4 regions of the Massilia genomosp. 1 genome follow, and region 3 is predicted to be linked to each of the others. Evidence: predicted binding sites of a transcription regulator. Region 3 holds the regulator's gene; each other region holds the start of a gene.
The links. The regulator LexA, encoded in region 3, represses DNA repair genes until DNA is damaged. The targets are predictions, from matches to a motif close to ACTGTATNNNNATACAGT.
Positions count from the first base shown of each region.

Region 1: a site for LexA is predicted at 2,164-2,181, ahead of F1735_RS00170 (error-prone DNA polymerase). Genes of this name have one in related genera too.
Region 2: a site for LexA is predicted at 2,292-2,309, ahead of F1735_RS00270 (LexA family transcriptional regulator). Genes of this name have one in related genera too.
Region 4: a site for LexA is predicted at 1,762-1,779, ahead of F1735_RS14430 (PA0069 family radical SAM protein). Genes of this name have one in related genera too.

Region 1 covers NZ_WHJF01000001.1:31,928-36,137, forward strand. The annotation lists gene F1735_RS00165 (TonB-dependent receptor plug domain-containing protein) at 1-1,843, opposite strand, end outside; gene F1735_RS00170 (error-prone DNA polymerase) at 2,217-4,210, shown strand, end outside.
Region 2 covers NZ_WHJF01000001.1:62,540-66,749, reverse strand. The annotation lists gene F1735_RS00285 (class 1 fructose-bisphosphatase) at 1-477, shown strand, start outside; tRNA gene F1735_RS00280 (tRNA-Thr) at 561-636, shown strand; gene F1735_RS00275 (hypothetical protein) at 1,056-1,301, shown strand; gene F1735_RS00270 (LexA family transcriptional regulator) at 1,420-2,214, opposite strand; gene F1735_RS00265 (hypothetical protein) at 2,622-2,807, shown strand; gene F1735_RS00260 (hypothetical protein) at 2,804-3,181, shown strand; gene F1735_RS00255 (DUF883 family protein) at 3,629-4,054, shown strand.
Region 3 covers NZ_WHJF01000037.1:51,485-55,694, reverse strand. The annotation lists gene rpsR (30S ribosomal protein S18) at 1-42, opposite strand, end outside; gene priB (primosomal replication protein N) at 77-370, opposite strand; gene rpsF (30S ribosomal protein S6) at 412-816, opposite strand; gene F1735_RS15695 (DUF29 domain-containing protein) at 955-1,119, opposite strand; gene lexA (transcriptional repressor LexA) at 1,251-1,886, shown strand; gene F1735_RS15685 (tetratricopeptide repeat protein) at 1,921-2,646, opposite strand; gene F1735_RS15680 (WGR and DUF4132 domain-containing protein) at 2,841-4,210, shown strand, end outside.
Region 4 covers NZ_WHJF01000032.1:39,772-43,981, reverse strand. The annotation lists gene F1735_RS14440 (methyl-accepting chemotaxis protein) at 1-946, shown strand, start outside; gene F1735_RS14435 (tRNA-uridine aminocarboxypropyltransferase) at 943-1,725, shown strand; gene F1735_RS14430 (PA0069 family radical SAM protein) at 1,831-2,961, shown strand; gene F1735_RS14425 (hypothetical protein) at 2,997-3,251, shown strand; gene F1735_RS14420 (PaaI family thioesterase) at 3,332-3,739, opposite strand; gene F1735_RS14415 (class I SAM-dependent methyltransferase) at 3,741-4,043, opposite strand.

The DNA.
Region 1 (4,210 bases), on a different contig from region 3:
GGGCCGCGCCCACGCCCAGGGTGCTCAGCAGCGGCACGATGGGCGCGTAGTTGCTGGCGTCGAAACGGCCCGAAAACACGATGCGGTCGTCGATCGCGATGCGGTACAGGTCGGCCGTGACCGAGGTGGTCGGGGTCGGCGTCCAGGTGCCGCCCAGGGTGAAGCTGACCGACTCTTCTTCCTTCAACTTCGGAATGCCGATCGCATTGGCCACATTGCCGCCGTTCGGCGCGAACACCGAATCGACCGGATTGCCGTTGACGAACTCGGTGAACGTCGACGAAAAGAACGCTTGCTGCAGCGACGGCGCGCGGAAACCCGTGCTGGCCGAACCGCGCAGCAGGATCGCATCGCTGATCTTGTAGGCCGCGGCCAGCTTGCCGGTCACGCTGTTGCCGAAGTCGCTGAACTTCTCGTAACGCACGGCCGACAGCACTTTCAGGCGCTCGGTGACGTCGGTCTCGACATCGATGTAGGCCGCCACGCTATGGCGGCTGTTGTCGGTCGCGTCGCCCGGGCGAAAGCCCGGGAAACCCTGGCTGCCAGGGTCGCCGCCGAAGCCGGGGCCATCGACATCGTTGTACGATCCCGCTTCGCCGGCGAAGATTTTGTAGTTTTCCTTGCGGAACTCGGCGCCGAAGGCCAGGTTCAGGCCGCTTAAGATGTTCGGAAAGAAACGGCTGGCGTCCGCATTCGTGGTCAGCTGCATGGCGGCAAAACCGCCGGCGTCGAATTGCGAGGCCGACACACCCTTGCCGCCCTTGAGCAGGTCGGCGTTGGCGATCGAGGCATTGAGCGTATTGCTGATGTTGTAAAGCATCTTGTTGTAGCCGTAGGTCTGCGAAAAGTCCGCATTCCACTCGCCCAGCTTGGCGCGATAGCCGACCGTGCCGTAATGGTCGTCGATGTCGGCATTGATGTACGGCGCAAACCCGTTCGGATACATGGCTTGCGCATTACGTACCGGAATCTGGTCCGGACCGCGGCCGAACGCGGCCGAGGAGGCATCGCGCTTCTGGGTGCCGGCCGTGAAATACAGCTTGCCGTCGACCATCGGGATCTCGCCGTTCAGGTACAAGGTCTGGTTTTGCACCTTGCTGTCGCCGATGGTGCGCAGGCTGCCCGCGTCGGCCCGGTTCGAGCGGCCACGGTCCAGATATTCAGCGGTGATGCCGACCGCGCCGCCGGCCACGGCCACGCCGCAATAGGCCGAGGCCAGGTAGTTCTCGCCGTCGCCGGCCGAATACTGGCCCGCGCCGAGCACGCTCTCGCAGCCGAGCGATTTTTTCAGTTCGATATTGATGACGCCGGCGATCGCATCCGAGCCGTACTGGGCGGCGGCGCCATCGCGCAGCACCTGGATGTTCTTCACCGCCAAGAGCGGAATCGCATTCATGTCGGTGCCGGTATTGCCGCGGTTGCGCGCGCCGAAAATGTTCACCAGCGAGGTGCTGTGCCGGCGCTTGCCGTTCATCAACACCAGGGTTTGATCCGAGCCCAGGCCGCGCAGGGCGGCCGAGTCGACCAGGTCGGCACCGTCGGCCCCGCTCTGGCGTGTGGAATTGAACGAAGGCGAGATATAGGTCAGGGTCTGGGCCAGGTCGAACTGGCCGCCCTGCTCGGCCAGGCGGGTCATGGGAATCAGGTCGACCGGGACCGCCGTATCGGTGGCGGAAGTGGCCGAGACGCGGCGTGAGCCAACCACGCTGACGCTGGGGATGACCTCTTCCTTGGTGGCTTGCTGGCCCGACTGGGCGAAGCTGGCGGGGGCGACCAAGGCGAGAGCGGCACTGCCGTACAAAGCGAGCAAGACGGACCTACGTAAAGGGGTGGTGGTGAACACGCGACGGTCTCCGGGGTTTTTATTGGAAGGAGATTGATTCTAATGCAATTTCCATGCCCCACGTCCAGCGCGGTGTGGCGCAATGACAACGTTGTCAATCGCCGTGAGCGGCCGCTGCCGCTTCGCCGGCCGGCGCCGCAGCGCCCGCGACCCAGGCCGCCACACCTTGGTGCGCACCGCGATGGTGCGGTCCCGGGTGGTGGCCCGGCGCGGCCCGGCCCGGCCCGGCCCGATGGCCGTGCGCGGGTCATGCACCAACACGGCGCAGCCGATGCACCGGCATAGTTATTCCCAATTGGCAAGAAAATGCCCGAAGGTATACTGTGTTTTCATACAGTATTTTCTCTCAAACATTTGATTGTAATATTTTCCCATGAGTAGCGCCGCGCCCGTCCCCAGCCTCCCCGATTACGCCGAGTTGTATTGTTTGACCAACTTTTCCTTCCTGCATGGCGCTTCCCACGCCGAAGAACTGGTGGCCCGCGCCGTCCAGCTCGGGTACGCGGCGCTGGCCATTACCGACGAATGTTCCTTGGCGGGAGTGGTGCGGGCCCATGCCGAAGCCAAGAAGGCGGCGCTGCCCCTGATCATCGGCGCCCATTTCCACCTGTGCCATGACGATGGCGGCGCGGCCCTGTCGCTGATCCTGCTGGCGCAGAACCGCAACGGCTATGGCAACCTGGCCGAGCTGATCACCCTGGCGCGCACGCGCACGGCCAAGGGGACCTACCTGCTCACGCCGGCCGACCTGGCCGCGCCCGCCGCCGCCTACGCCCACCTGGCCGGCATGCCCGACTGCCTGGCGATTTTGCTGCCCGCCTATCCCGGCCATGACGCGGCCGACCTCGACCGCCTGCACACCCAGGCCGCCTGGATCGGCGCCACCTTTCCCGGCCGCGCCTGGCTGGGCCTGAACCTGCTGCACCGCGCGTTTGACGAAGCGCACCGCGCCACGGTCGACGAAGTGGCCTGGCAGCACGGCCTGGCCGTGGTGGCGCTGGGCCACGTCTGCATGCACGTGCGCTCGCGCAAGCCGCTGCACGACACCCTGTGCGCGATCCGCCTCAACACGCCCGTGGCCGAGTGCGGTTACGAACTGGCGCAAAACGCCGAACAGCACCTGCGCGCGCGCCTGCGCCTGGCCAACCTGTACAGCCCCGAGGCGCTGGCCGAAACGCTGCGCATCGCGCGCCTGTGTACGTTTTCGCTCGACCAGCTGCGCTACGAATACCCGGACGAACTGGTGCCGCCCGGCCAAACGGCAGCGGGCTACCTGCGCGCCGAAACCTATATCGGCGCGCACCACCGCTTTCCGCTCGGCATACCGGCCAAGGTGCAGGAACAGCTCGAAACCGAGCTCGGGCTGATCGGCGAACTGCGCTACGAACCCTATTTTTTGACCGTGTACGACATCGTGCGCCATGCGCGCTCGATCGGGATTTTGTGCCAGGGACGCGGTTCGGCCGCCAACTCGGCCGTCTGCTACTGCCTGGGGATTACCGAAGTCGACCCCGCGCGCGGCAATCTGCTGTTCGGGCGCTTCATTTCCAAGGAGCGCGACGAGCCGCCCGACATCGACGTCGACTTCGAACACCAGCGGCGCGAAGAAGTGATCCAGTACATCTACAACAAATACGGGCGCGCGCGCGCCGCCCTGGCCGCCGTGGTGATCAGCTACCGTCCCAAGAGCGCCCTGCGCGACAGCGGCAAGGCGCTCGGGGTCGACCTGGCCATCGTCGACAAAGTCGCCAGGACGCACCATTGGTTCGACAGCAAGGACGACCTGGTCAAGCGCCTGGCCGAATGCGGGCTCGACCCGGATTCCCCGCTGGCCCAGCAATGGGCCACCCTGGCCCAGCGCCTGCTTGGTTTTCCGCGCCACCTGTCGCAGCACCCGGGCGGTTTTGTCATCGCCGCCGGCAAGCTCTCGCGCCTGGTGCCGATCGAAAACGCCAGCATGGCGGAGCGCAGCGTGATCCAGTGGGACAAGGACGACCTGGAAGAACTGGGCTTGCTGAAAGTCGATGTACTGGCGCTCGGCATGCTCACGGCGCTGCGGCGCGCGCTCGAGCTGGTGGGCGAGCTGCGCGGCACGGTGTTTTCCCTGCAAGACATTCCGGCCGAGGACCGCGCGACCTACGACATGATTTGCGCGGCCGACACGGTGGGCGTGTTCCAGATCGAATCGCGCGCGCAGATGAGCATGCTCCCGCGCATGCTGCCGCGCACCTTTTACGATCTGGTGATCGAAGTGGCGGTGGTGCGGCCGGGGCCGATCCAGGGCGGCATGGTCCATCCCTACCTGCGCCGGCGCCAGGGGCTGGAAAAGCCCGACTATCCCAAGGAAGAATTGAAGGTGGCGCTGGA
Region 2 (4,210 bases), on a different contig from region 3:
GGCGTACACTGCTTCACCCTGGACCGCGAAATGGGTTCCTGGGTGCTGACCCAGCGCCACATGATGATTCCCGAAGCGACCAAGGAATTCGCGATCAACATGTCGAACCAGCGCCACTGGCACGCGCCGGTGCAGCGCTATGTCGACGAGCTGCTGGCCGGATCGACCGGCGTTCGTGGCAAGGATTTCAATATGCGCTGGATCGCTTCGATGGTGGCCGACGTGCATCGCATCCTCAACCGCGGCGGCATCTTCATGTATCCGGCCGATACGCGCGACACCTCGATGCCGGGCAAGCTGCGCCTGATGTACGAAGCCAATCCGATGGCGATGATCGTCGAGCAGGCCGGCGGCGCCGCGACCGACGGACGCACCCGCATCCTCGATATCGCGCCGCACAAGCTGCACCAGCGGGTGCCGGTGTTCCTCGGTTCGAAGAGTGAAGTTGAGCGCGTGAGCAGCTATCACGCCGAGTAAAACTGGTTTTTTTGACAAAAACCGAAAGAACGCGCATTCGGACTAGCAATTTTGCCGGGTTCTTTGCTAGAATACGCGTCTTCGCCGATTTAGCTCAGTTGGTAGAGCAGTTCATTCGTAATGAAAAGGTCGCCAGTTCGATTCCGGCAATCGGCACCAGGTATATGTATCAAGTAAAAACCCGCACGCCTCACGGCGTAGCGGGTTTTTTCTTGCCGGTGGCGGCTGATTGGGGCGGGTGCCGGCGCTCATGGGGCGCTCAGCGCAGCGTCGATGGCGCCAGGGACGGGAGGTGCAACAGCGTTTTCCCGCTCTGCGCGCCGCTGGTGTATTTTCCTGCTTCGACGCTGCTGATCATGCCGGACAGGAGCGTCGCGTTAAAGGCAGCGACCCCGAACACCGTTGCCTGGGCTGCCGTGATGGCGGTAATGATGACCGTTTTCTTGAGGTCTTGCCGGCCTTGATTTCAAGGTAGTGGCAATCCATATTGTCAAAGCGCTCATCGAGGCGCTTTTCGAATTCCGCGCGCCGCTCCGCACCCATGCGCACAAACTCGACGTGCCGTTCCTCTGCACACCTTGGCGCTCGACTTCTCTTTGTTCCCGCCCTGCCGACTGGCGACGGTGCTCGGCCCACAACTGCGCCTCGACGCGTTGACGTTCCATCCGCTGCTCGATCCCGGCTTGACGCCATTGCGCTTGTGTTTGCCGCCATTCGGCATCGGCTTTCTTGTATTGCGCTTCCAGCCGTTCGCGTTCTTTTCTGATTTCCTCTCCTTGTTCTACTTCCTGGCTATTCGCCCGACTGATTTTTATGACGAGTAGTCCGACTGATAATTTGAGGTGTGACGACGGCCGGCAGGCGCGTCAACATGCCCGCACATGGCGGGCGCGGTGAAGTAGGTGAGCAGTCAAATCCACCCTTGGCGGCCCGCAGGCGTCCTCAGACGCGATTCATCAAGGTGCGCGCTTCCTGCCGGATCACGCGTCCGACGATGATGCATTCGCCGCCGCGGCAGGCGCGCCGGTGGTAGGCCGGGTCCGGATTCATGGAAGACAGATACCATTCGCGGCCCTCGCGCACCAGTTGCTTGACCACGGCCTCGCCATCGAAATTGACCGCGTACAACTCGTTGTTGATCGGTTTGGTGTCGGCAATATTGATGACGACCACATCGCCTTCGATCATCAACGGCCACATGCTGTCGCCCTTGACGCTGATGGCCAGCAGGCATTGCGGCACCAGGTCGTTTTTCTCGATGAAGCGACGCGGCAGATTGATGGTGGTGTCGGTTTGATCCTCCTGCGACGCCTCGAAGCCCATGACGCCGGCGCGCAAGGTCAGGCTGACCTTCTTGATGGGGATGGTCTCGTCCTGGTCGGCATCGATCGTGATGCGCCTGCCGACCAGGCGGAAATCGTTCTCGCGCGACTGCGCCAAGGCCATCGCATCCTTGGCTGCGGCGTAATCGTCCGCATGCGAGGCCAGCGCGGCGCTGAAGGCGGAGATCGGCACGCCCAGCAGTTTCGAAAACTTGATGGCGACATCGATATTCAAGGGGATTTTGCCGTTGAGATATTGGTTCAAGGCGCTTTGGCCGAACGCCATCTGGTTGGCGGCGGCTTCCTGGGACGCAGGCAGCCCTTGGCTGCGGCGCGCGTGTTGCCACTCAATGAAGAGTTGCTTGAGCTGCGCTGCTTCCGCGAGCTCGTGTGGGTTTAGGGGGAGGGCTGGCATACATCGAACAATATAAGGAAAACTAATAAAAAGCAATCAGTCTGACTGTTGACAAACGTGATTAGTAGGACTAATATACTGCTTATGAACACAGCGATACCTGTCCGGTTTTTGCCCGGCTTTACCAGCGCCTTGTTGCGCCAGGAGGTCATGGTCTCCAGCCGCGCGCGCGGCCGGTGCCAGCCGCCTGATGCGGTCGTCCGGCCCAGCCTGCGTACTACGCCGGTGGCAGGCACGATCAGTCGAGGCGATCGATGTGCGTCACCGGTGCCCGCGCACCGTGCTGCGCGCCGGGCCTGACCCGGCAGTTCGACCAGTTTGACCCCAAGTCCGGCGTCATTGCAGTTGCAATGGCGGCCGCCCCGCCACGCCCGCGCCAGCGGCAGGCATGCCACCAAGGAGAACAGATGACCGTCCAACCAGAACTCAATCACGAAGCGCGCCAGTTGCTCGCCGTCGCATGCGCCTGGCGAGAGAGCCGCAACGCCGCCGTCGCCGCCGGTGGCGTGATCGGGGAATTAACCGCGCTGCGCCATCGCCTCGACGGCGATGCCCTGGCCCAAGCCATCGACACTTACTGGAGGGCAGCATGAGACGTTATCTGGTTGATCAACTGCGTTGCAACATCCTGGCCGCGCTCGCGCACGGTCCCACGCAAGTCGCCCCGCTGGCCCAACGCCTGGGCGCCGATGCCGAAAAGGTGCGCCAGCAATGCCTGGAGCTGTTCCGCGAAGGCGCGATCGGGCGCGATCCGCGCACGCGGCGCGCGCACATGGTGTACCGGGCCGCCGGCCTGCCCGATCCCACCGAACCCGATCCGCACCCGATCCAGCGCGTCCTGGCGTCAGAATGGAAGGGCCATCCCTACCGCGATCCGCTGGTTGCCGCGCTGTTCGGCCCGACGGGGAGGGCGCATGGGGCCGGTTTTGGCTTGTCGCATCATGGCGGCCATCGGGCCGACTGCTAAACATACAGGCCAGAATTTGGCGAACATGGCCGGATGCGATTGCCGCGCACCCTCCGCGAACGCAGTGCGAGCCCTGCGAGCGGAGGGCAAGGCCGCAGCGCGCCGGCCGTGGAACGCAAAAATGCCCCTTATTCATGGGCGTGTATGTAGAGCCTGCCTCGGCAGGCCGGCATCGCAGCCGGCCTGCCCGGCAATGCCATTGATCGGGCTCATTCACCTGTCCATCCTGCGCCGGCATCGCCCGCGTCAATATTGCATTGTTGAGGGCGCGCAAAGCGCCCGCACCCCCCCATTCCCACCCTCCGGCATAACAATGCCTCCTGGCATGCATGGCAATTCTGTTAGTCACCGCACAGTGAGCAAACGGCAATCGTTATATTTTTTGTATTCGGCACCAACAACAGGTGTCACCACCGCGCTGGTAACAAACTTTTAGAGGAATGGATCATGGACAATCAAAAATCGAACGGCGGCAACGCAAGCAATCTGGGTAACGAAGGTTCGGGCAGCAGCATGGGCAAGGATCTTGGCGCCGGCCGCAGCGAGAATAACAAGCCCAACGACAACAACAAGGGCAGCGATCTGAGCAAAAGCGCGACCGACCTGCACAACACCATCGACAAGGCCGCCGACGCCGCCCAGCCGATCGTCGATCGCATGGCTTCCAGCGCCCACGCCGGTGTCGACAAAGTCAGTGGCGCCCTGAGCGGCGTGACTGGTCGCGTCGATGAAAAAACCCGCCAGCTGACCGATGCCTACAAGAACTTCGCAGAAACCGGGCGCGACTATGTCCGCACCAGCCCGGCGACCTCGATCCTGGTAGCGCTGGGCGTCGGTTACACGCTGTCAAAACTGCTGGGCCGTCGTAACTGACCTGCGCTGTCATGCGCTGGCAGGGTCCCGGGCGGTTTGCGCCGTCCGGGCACGCTCCGTACGTCCCCACACCCTCGTTTTGATCGTTTCGCTACCTTGCCCTGGCAGGTGGTGTCGCATTCCCGCGCCGGTCTCTCGTCCCACACATTTTAGTTG
Region 3 (4,210 bases):
AAGCTTGAGCTTGTTCTTGTCGAATTTTTTACCGAATGCCATTTGAGGCTCCTGTATCTAAAAATGTGCTGACGCCTCAGGCGGCGGCACAGAAATCAATGATGTGAAACACCAGGCTTTTGCTGCTGCGGTTCTTCTTGGCCAGAAATCCCGTGAACTGATGAACGGCGCCCAATTCGGCCTGGCTGAATCGTCCCGAAATCTCGCCCGCGGCAAGCGCGGTGATCTCGAATTCGACCAACCTGGCAAGCCCTGCTTCCATCTGCTGCGAACTGTGCAGCAGGGTGGCGGTCACGATGGGCACGCCGGCCGGGGTGTAGCGCAATACGTCGCGCTCGCAAATCTGGGCTACGAACTGGAGTTGATTCACCGAGGTGAGGTCAATTCGCGTTCAGGGAATCTTGTCAACAATTACGCTGCTGCGGCTGGAGCTGGCGCTGGCGCGGCTGCAGGAGCAGGCGCTTCAGTGCGGTGGCTCTTGGCTGCGTCTTCACGTTGTACCGATTTCATCATCGGCGACGGTGTGGTTTCAGCCTTCTTCATCTTAACGGTGAGGTGACGCAGCACGGCATCATTGAATTTGAACGCGGTTTCGAGTTCCACGAGGGTCTCGTTGTCGCATTCGATGTTCAGGCAGATGTAGTGCGCTTTTGGCAGCTTCTGGATCGAGTAAGCCATCTGGCGACGGCCCCAGTCTTCAACACGGTGAACCGAACCGCCGCGCGTGCTTACGCTGGCTTTGTAGCGTTCGATCATCGCCGGGACTTGCTCGCTTTGGTCCGGGTGGACGATAAAAACGATTTCATAATGACGCATGCATAACTCCTTAGGGACGTTTAAACAAATGCCCACCTCGGCGTCAAGACGAGTGTGGGAAGGGAAAGCCGGCGATTATAGCGTGAAATGGAGCAACAGACAAGGACGCTGTGAGGCGCTTACGGGTTTCGGCGGCGTTTATGGCACAACATTCTTTTTGCGACGCTGTTCCGCGCACGCAACGATGTGCCCGAGATGAGCTGCGGGTTCCCTGCGCTCCGCCCGCAGCAACTGCGCCTGCTGCTCGCGCCACAGCACAAAATCGTCCTCATAACCCACCGGTGAAACCGCCAGCCGCTCCATGACGCGCCTCCTTTGGTCCTTGTTGGACAGCCCCTGTCGCAAATAATTCCCCGTTCTGCCAATTAACCCTTGCATTGCGCGAAATACTGTACAAAAATACAGTCTGTCCATATACACAGTCCCGCACATCGATGATCAAGCTCACACCACGGCAAGAACAAATCCTCAACCTGATCAAGGATGCGATCGAGAACACGGGCTTTCCTCCGACCCGTGCCGAGATCGCCAATGAACTGGGCTTCAAGTCGGCCAACGCGGCCGAAGAGCACCTGCAGGCGCTCGCGCGCAAGGGCGCCATCGAAATTTCGCCGGGCACCTCGCGCGGCATCCGCCTGATCGGCGCCAGCGTCGACGCCATCGCCATGCCGCCGCCGAACCTGCTCATGTCGCTGCCGCTGGTCGGGCGCGTGGCCGCCGGTTCGCCCATCCTGGCGCAGGAACATGTGGAAGCGACCTACAGCGTGGACCCGGCGATGTTTTCGTCGCGCCCCGATTTCCTGCTCAAGGTGCGTGGCTGGTCGATGCGCGACGCCGGCATCATGGATGGCGACTTGCTGGCCGTCAAAAAGGTCGACAGCGCCAAGAATGGCCAGATCGTGGTGGCCCGCATCGGTGACGACGTCACCGTCAAGCGCTACAAAAAGACTGGCTCGCTGATCGAACTGCTGCCGGAAAACCCGGACTTCAAGGTCATCCACGTCGATCCGGCGACCGACGATTTCGCGCTCGAAGGCCTGGCGGTGGGCTTGATGCGCAGCTGGAACTGAGGGCGCGGGCGCGGCCCGGCTGCGCCCGCCTGCTTCAGTCGCCCTTGCGCGGCGCGCTTGCGGCCGCATCGGTCACGATGCGGTTGTGTTCCTTGATATAGGCGTCGGTGGCGCTGCGCCAGGCGCCGAAGTCGGCCAGCACCAGCTTGGCCGAAACCTTGGCGTTTTCGGCGATGCCGGCATACACGCCTTCCAGGTGCAGGCGCGACTGCTCGGTTTCTTCCTTGGTCAAGAGGTCGGCGATATCCTTGGGAATGCGCTTGGTCAGCGGGCTCGCGTCGTTCAGCTTGCGCACGAAGGCGTTGTAGCAATCCTGCCACGCGGCGACCTTGGCCGAGACGCTCTCGATCTCGTCGTTCTGCTTCGACATGGCCGGAATGCGCGGCGCCGGACAGCGGAACTGGCCTGCGCTGAACTCGGCGCCATCGTATCCGGATATCCAGTAATCGAGCTCGGCGCGCCGCGTCTCGCGCTTTTTGATCATCTCGAGCGAGCCGGCGGCGCTCTTGTTGCCCTTGGCCGCCGATTTCTTGAACCAGGCTTCGGCCTTGGCCAGGTCCACCGTCCCCGCCTCGCCGTAAAAATACATTTCGCCCATGTGCAATTGGGCTTCGGCATTGCCGGCGTTAGCCAGTTTGGTGTAGAGCTGCAGCGCTTGCGGATAGGATTTTTTCGCGAACAGGGCGTTGGCGTCGGCCAGCTCGTCCGCTTGCGCCACGCCGCCCAGCATCAATGCCAGGCAAAACAGGGTTTTCTTCATTGCATGTCTCACGATGGGATGTCCGGATGCGCATCATAACCGGATTGGCACGGCTCGACAGGGGCACCGCTTTGCCGTAAAGTATCATTTTTTGCAACACTTATCTTATCATTCGTTATGAGCAAGCGAAACAAGTGTACGGCGCGCGCCGGCAGCCGCTTCCCCCTTCCCTTCAAGCTCGCTTAGGACGCCGAATGCGACGTTTCGAGTGTTGCGAAGGCGCGTCCAACAAATTCTGGGAAGTCGAGCAGGATGGCTGCGATCTCCATGTCCGCTACGGCAAGGTGGGCACGGCGGGACAGGGGCAAACCAACACCCATCCTGACCGCGCCACGGCGGTGGCGGCAATGGACAAACTGATACGCGAAAAAACCGGCAAGGGCTATGCCGAGATCGGCGCAGCGCCGCCGCTGGCGCCTGTGCCAGCCGCGCCAGCCGCACCCGCCCCGCTCCCCATCGCGCCCGCCATCGCCGCGCCAGGCGCTGTGGCGCCCTGGCTGGCGGTCGAGCCGCTGGTCGACATATCGCCCGCACTGGCAGCGCTGGCAATGCCGTCGCGCCGGTTCCCCGGCATGGCGCGCGCCATCGACGCCGGCGCATGCTGGGACGACTTCAAGCTGGTCACCCGCCATTGCACCTTCAGTGCGGAGCTCTCCGATCCCGCGTACCGCGATGCCGTGGCCGAAACCATCGAGCGCATCGCCCAGGACCGGCGGCGCGGTTCGCCCCTGTCGGACGCCATCATGATGCTGCTGGAAGCGAAAACCGGTTCCGCCTACGGCGAGGTGCATACCAGCGCCTTCACCGACTTCCTGGTGAGCGACAGAGGCTTGCCCTACGCCGTCGCGGTGTATCTGCAGCGGCTGGGAATGGTCCTCGATCAGGAGCGCGATCCCTCCGGCCTGGCGTACGCCATCAGCGCCGACGTGGACAATAGCGGCTACAGCTGGTTAACCGGCGGCTATCGCGAGGCCGACATGCTGTTGCGTGAGCACCTGGCGCAGGCGCGCGAGGAGGACTGGAACGCGTGCGTGCGGTCGATGCGGCAGGCCGCACCATCGCTGCCCGACTGGCGCCGTCCCCTGCTGGCCATCCTGCTGCCCGATGCGCCGGACCTGGCCAACGAACTGACCCTGGGCACGCAGTCGCCGGAAGGCCAGCCTCCCGCGCCCTGGTTCGAACAGTACGAGTGGTTCAAGGCCTACGCCACCTCGGACGCCGCCATCAAAGCGTTGCGCCGCTGGCCCAAGGCGGCAAGCTGCGGTGAGCACAACATCGGCACATCGGCCAGGCACGTGGCCACGGTGGTGCGCGACCGTGGCGCCGGCGCGGTCGCGCTCCTGGCCCCGCATGCCATCTACGAGGAAACCTCGGACGGGCTCAGTTGCATCGGCACGCACGAAGCGATGACGGCGCTGGCGCTTGAAACACTGGGCAGGTCGTATTCGTCCGCGCGTTTTGACGCGGCGGCCGCGCGCTGGCCGCAAGCGGCGATGGCCGTGTTGAGCGAATTGATTGCCAGGGATGGCTGCGGACCGCATTTCGCACGCTGCGCGCTGGCCGG
Region 4 (4,210 bases), on a different contig from region 3:
CACGCGGCCGATCCGGGCTGCCGTGCGGGTCGCCGAAACGGTGGCCTCGGGCGACCTGACCAGCCGCATCGCGATCGACAGCCGCGACGAAACCGGGCAACTGATGCAATCGCTCAAGCGCATGAACGATAGCCTGGTCGATATCGTCGGCGAGGTACGCAGCGGCACCGACGCCATTGGCACGGCCTCGCGCGAGATTGCCAGCGGCAACCTGGATCTGTCCTCGCGCACCGAAGACCAGGCCAGTTCACTGCAAGAAACAGCCTCGGCCATGGACCAGCTGACCTCCACCGTCAAGCTCAACGCCGACAACGCGCGCGAAGCGAACCAGTTGGCCATCAGCGCGGCCGCGGTGGCGATCCGTGGCGGCACGGTGGTGTCGGACGTGGTGGCGACGATGAGTTCGATCAATGCATCGTCGACCAAGATTGTCGAGATTATCGGCGTGATCGACGGGATTGCTTTCCAGACCAATATTCTTGCGCTCAATGCGGCGGTGGAAGCGGCGCGGGCCGGCGAGCAGGGGCGCGGGTTTGCGGTGGTGGCCTCCGAAGTGCGCATCCTGGCGCAACGTTCGGCGGCGGCCGCGAAAGAGATCAAGCAACTGATCGGCGACTCGGTCAGCAAGGTCGACAACGGCACGCGTTTGGTGGACCAGGCCGGCAAGACGATGGAAGAAGTGGTGACGAGCATCAACCGCGTGACGCGCATCATGAACGACATCACCAGCGCCAGCGACGAGCAGCGCGACGGCATCGAACAGGTCAATTTGGCGGTGACCCAGATGGACCAGGTGACCCAGCAGAACGCGGCGCTGGTCGAGCAGGCCGCGGCGGCGGCGGCGGCGATGCAGGACCAGGCGGCGCAACTGTCGCAGGTGGTCGGCGTGTTCAAGCTCGGCCAGCCGACGGGCGGACGGCGCGCGCTGGCGCTGGCGGGCCGGTGAACGCCGGTCCGCAGCGACGCGGCGGCGCCGACCCGGCGCCTGGACAGGGGCAGGGGCAGGGCGCAAGTGTGCTTCAGCCGGGGCACGCCGTGGCCGCGCCAGCACAGGCGCAGGCCACGCCCGTGCTTCAGGCGGAACAAGCCGCTCCCGCGCACGGGCAAGCCGCGCCGGTTCGGCGTAGCATGTGCGCCCTGTGTACGCGACCGGCGGCGGCGTGCATCTGCCGCTGGATTCGTCCGGTCGCCAGCGAGGTGCGCTTGCTGATCCTGCAGCACCCGCTGGAAGTGCGCAACGCCAAGGGCAGTGCGCGCCTGCTGCACCTGAGCGTGGCCGGCAGCACGCTGGTCGCCGGCGAGGTATTCGACCCGGCGCAACTGTCCGCGCTGCTGGACGTGGAAGGCCGGCAGGCTGTGTTGCTCTATCCCGACACGCCGGACGACCGCTCGCTGGGCATGCCGACGCCGCCGCCACTGCCGTCGGGGCTGCTAGGCGCGCCTGGCAAACTGCTGCTTGTCGTGCTCGACGGCACCTGGCGCAAAAGCCGCAAGATGCTGTACCGTAATCCCCTGCTGCATGCCTTGCCACGCCTGCCGCTGAGCGACATGCCGCCCTCGCGTTACCGCATCCGCAAGGCGCACGCCCCTGACCAGCTCTCGACCCTGGAAGCGACGTGTCATGCCTTGGGTGAGATCGACGGCGACCACGATAAGTTCCTGCCGCTGAGCCGCGCTTTCGATGACTTGATCGACACGTTTGTGCTACATCAAGGCCGGCTTTGAACGCTGCTTGAAAAAGCCGCATCACCGGCGTAGAATACTGTATGTTTATACAGTTAAATGGGTGCTCCGGTGACCGATCGCGACAAGGACTTTGAAGAAAGCGTCATGCTCCCGCCGCGCCCGCTGGCGGCGCAAAAGGGGCGCGGCGCCGTCACCAACCTGCAGGGCCGCTACGAGGTCAATGCGCGCGAGCGGTTTGACGACGGCTGGGTGCATGCCGACGAGGACGACGCGCCGGCGCCGTTCCGCACCCAGGTCACCGACGAATTCGCCAGGACCATCCTGAGCCGCAACAGCTCGCCCGACATTCCCTTCAATGTGTCGCTCAATCCCTATCGCGGGTGCGAGCACGGCTGCATTTACTGCTTTGCGCGGCCGACCCACAGCTACCTTGGCCTGTCGCCGGGGCTGGACTTCGAAAGCCGCCTGTTCGCCAAGGTCAACGCGCCCGAGCTGCTGCGGCGCGAGCTGGCCAGGCCGTCCTACGTGCCGGAGCCGATCGCGGTCGGCGTCAACACCGACGCCTACCAGCCGTGCGAGCGTGGGCTGGGCATTACCCGGCGCGTGCTGGAAGTGCTGCACGACTGCGAGCATCCGGTCGCGCTGATCAGCAAGTCCTCGCTGATCGAGCGCGACATCGACCTGATCGGGGCCATGGCGGCCAAGAACCAGGCGATTGCGGCCGTCACGCTCACCACGCTCGACCCTGCCATCTCGCGCACGCTCGAGCCGCGCGCGGCGGCGCCGGCGCGGCGTTTGCGCACGATCCGGCGCCTGACCGACGCCGGCATCCCGGTGCGGGTCAGCGTGGCGCCGGTGATTCCCTTCGTCACCGAGCCCGAGCTCGAACGCGTGCTGGAAGCGGCGCGCGACGCCGGGGCCGTGAGCGCGCACTACGTCGTGCTGCGACTGCCATTGGAGGTCAATCCCCTGTTCCAGGAATGGCTGCAGGCACACTTTCCCGAGCGGGCGCAGCGGGTGATGAACCGGGTGCGCGAAATGCGCGGCGGCAAAGACTACGACAGCGACTTCAGCAAGCGCATGCACGGGGAGGGCGTCTGGGCCGATCTGATACGCCAGCGTTTCGTCAAGGCGGTGGAGCGGCTGGGCATGAACCTGACCAGCGGGCGGTTTGGCGAGCTGGACACGTCACGCTTCAAGAAGCCGATCGTCGTTCCCCCGGCCAAGCCCAAACAATGCGGCAACGCCACCGGCCAGCTGGATTTGTTTTCCTGAGCTGCGCTATCAGCAGCACAACAACGCCAACAGGCGTGCTGGGCGTAAAAGGCCAGCGGCCGCATTGCGCCATGCGTGCGTCAACCTGGCGCATGCAGGGCGACACGGCGCACGCGTGGCGCAATGCGCCCGGCGCCGCCATCATCGCCTGTCGCAGAGAATATCGCATTGTCCTGTTGGCGGCCGCGTTCTCGCAGGGCGAACAGCTGGTGGATGAGAGCCACTTGTGTTTCGTGCTTCATTGGAATGTCCATATTGTTGTGCCGGCGAGGGCTGCCGCACCGGCATAATGTACTCTCAAATAAGACCCTGGCTAGCTGTGCGAACGCATGGATCGGATCAGGTTCCCGCGTCCACGAGCAAGTGCCAGCTAGTCACTGCGCACCACGGTGCCTTGTGCGATAGCGCAGATTTTCTCCACCCCGTCTTGCACCGCATAGATCTCCGCCGAGCAAACGGCCTGGCGCTTTCCGACGCTCTTTGCCTGGGCGCGAGCGATCAGATGCGTTCCCGTGGCGGGTCTGACGTAGTTGATCTTGTACTCGGATGTCAGGGCATTGCCGCCGAGCGCTACGCCACCAGCGAAGGTAATGGCGTTGTCGGCGAGGTAGCTGACCACCCCGCCATGCACGAAACCGTGCTGCTGTTTCAGATTGTCAGTGATGTCGATGCGGATTTCCGCTTCAGTCGGCCCGGTGCTGACGAGCTTGGCTGCCAGGAATTGGCTGAACGGCTGGGCTTCAAAGATTTCGCGTGCAATTTCGTGAATGTCGGGCATGTCAACCTCTTAGAAAACGGTAAGAACCGTGGAAATCGGGGGGGCATGCGTTGGCGTACGAGCGGAATGTCAAGCGCAACAAGCCGAACTGTTGCCGCGCGAATGCCGCTGCCGGCATACGCAGGTATGGGACATATTCATTCGTCTTATCCGCCCCGACCATCGCGATCAGCTCGGGTTTGGCGGCCTCGATCCGCTGGACCCATTCCCGACAGATGCGGGCATAATCGAGCTTGTCATTGCGAACGTTGAGCAGGCTAAGCACGCGGTCGGAAGCTGCCAGGATTTCCGTTTGCCGCGACAAGCATCCGCCCTACACTTGCCCCCCCCGTTTTTTGATCTGGATACTGCCCACATCAAAACGTTTCGTTTTAATTTTTTTGCAATATTGGCAAATAATATCCCATGTGCCAAGTAAGTGATCATGTTTTGTGTGCATCCCAGCTCGATTTGTTCGGATAGTGCTGGCCA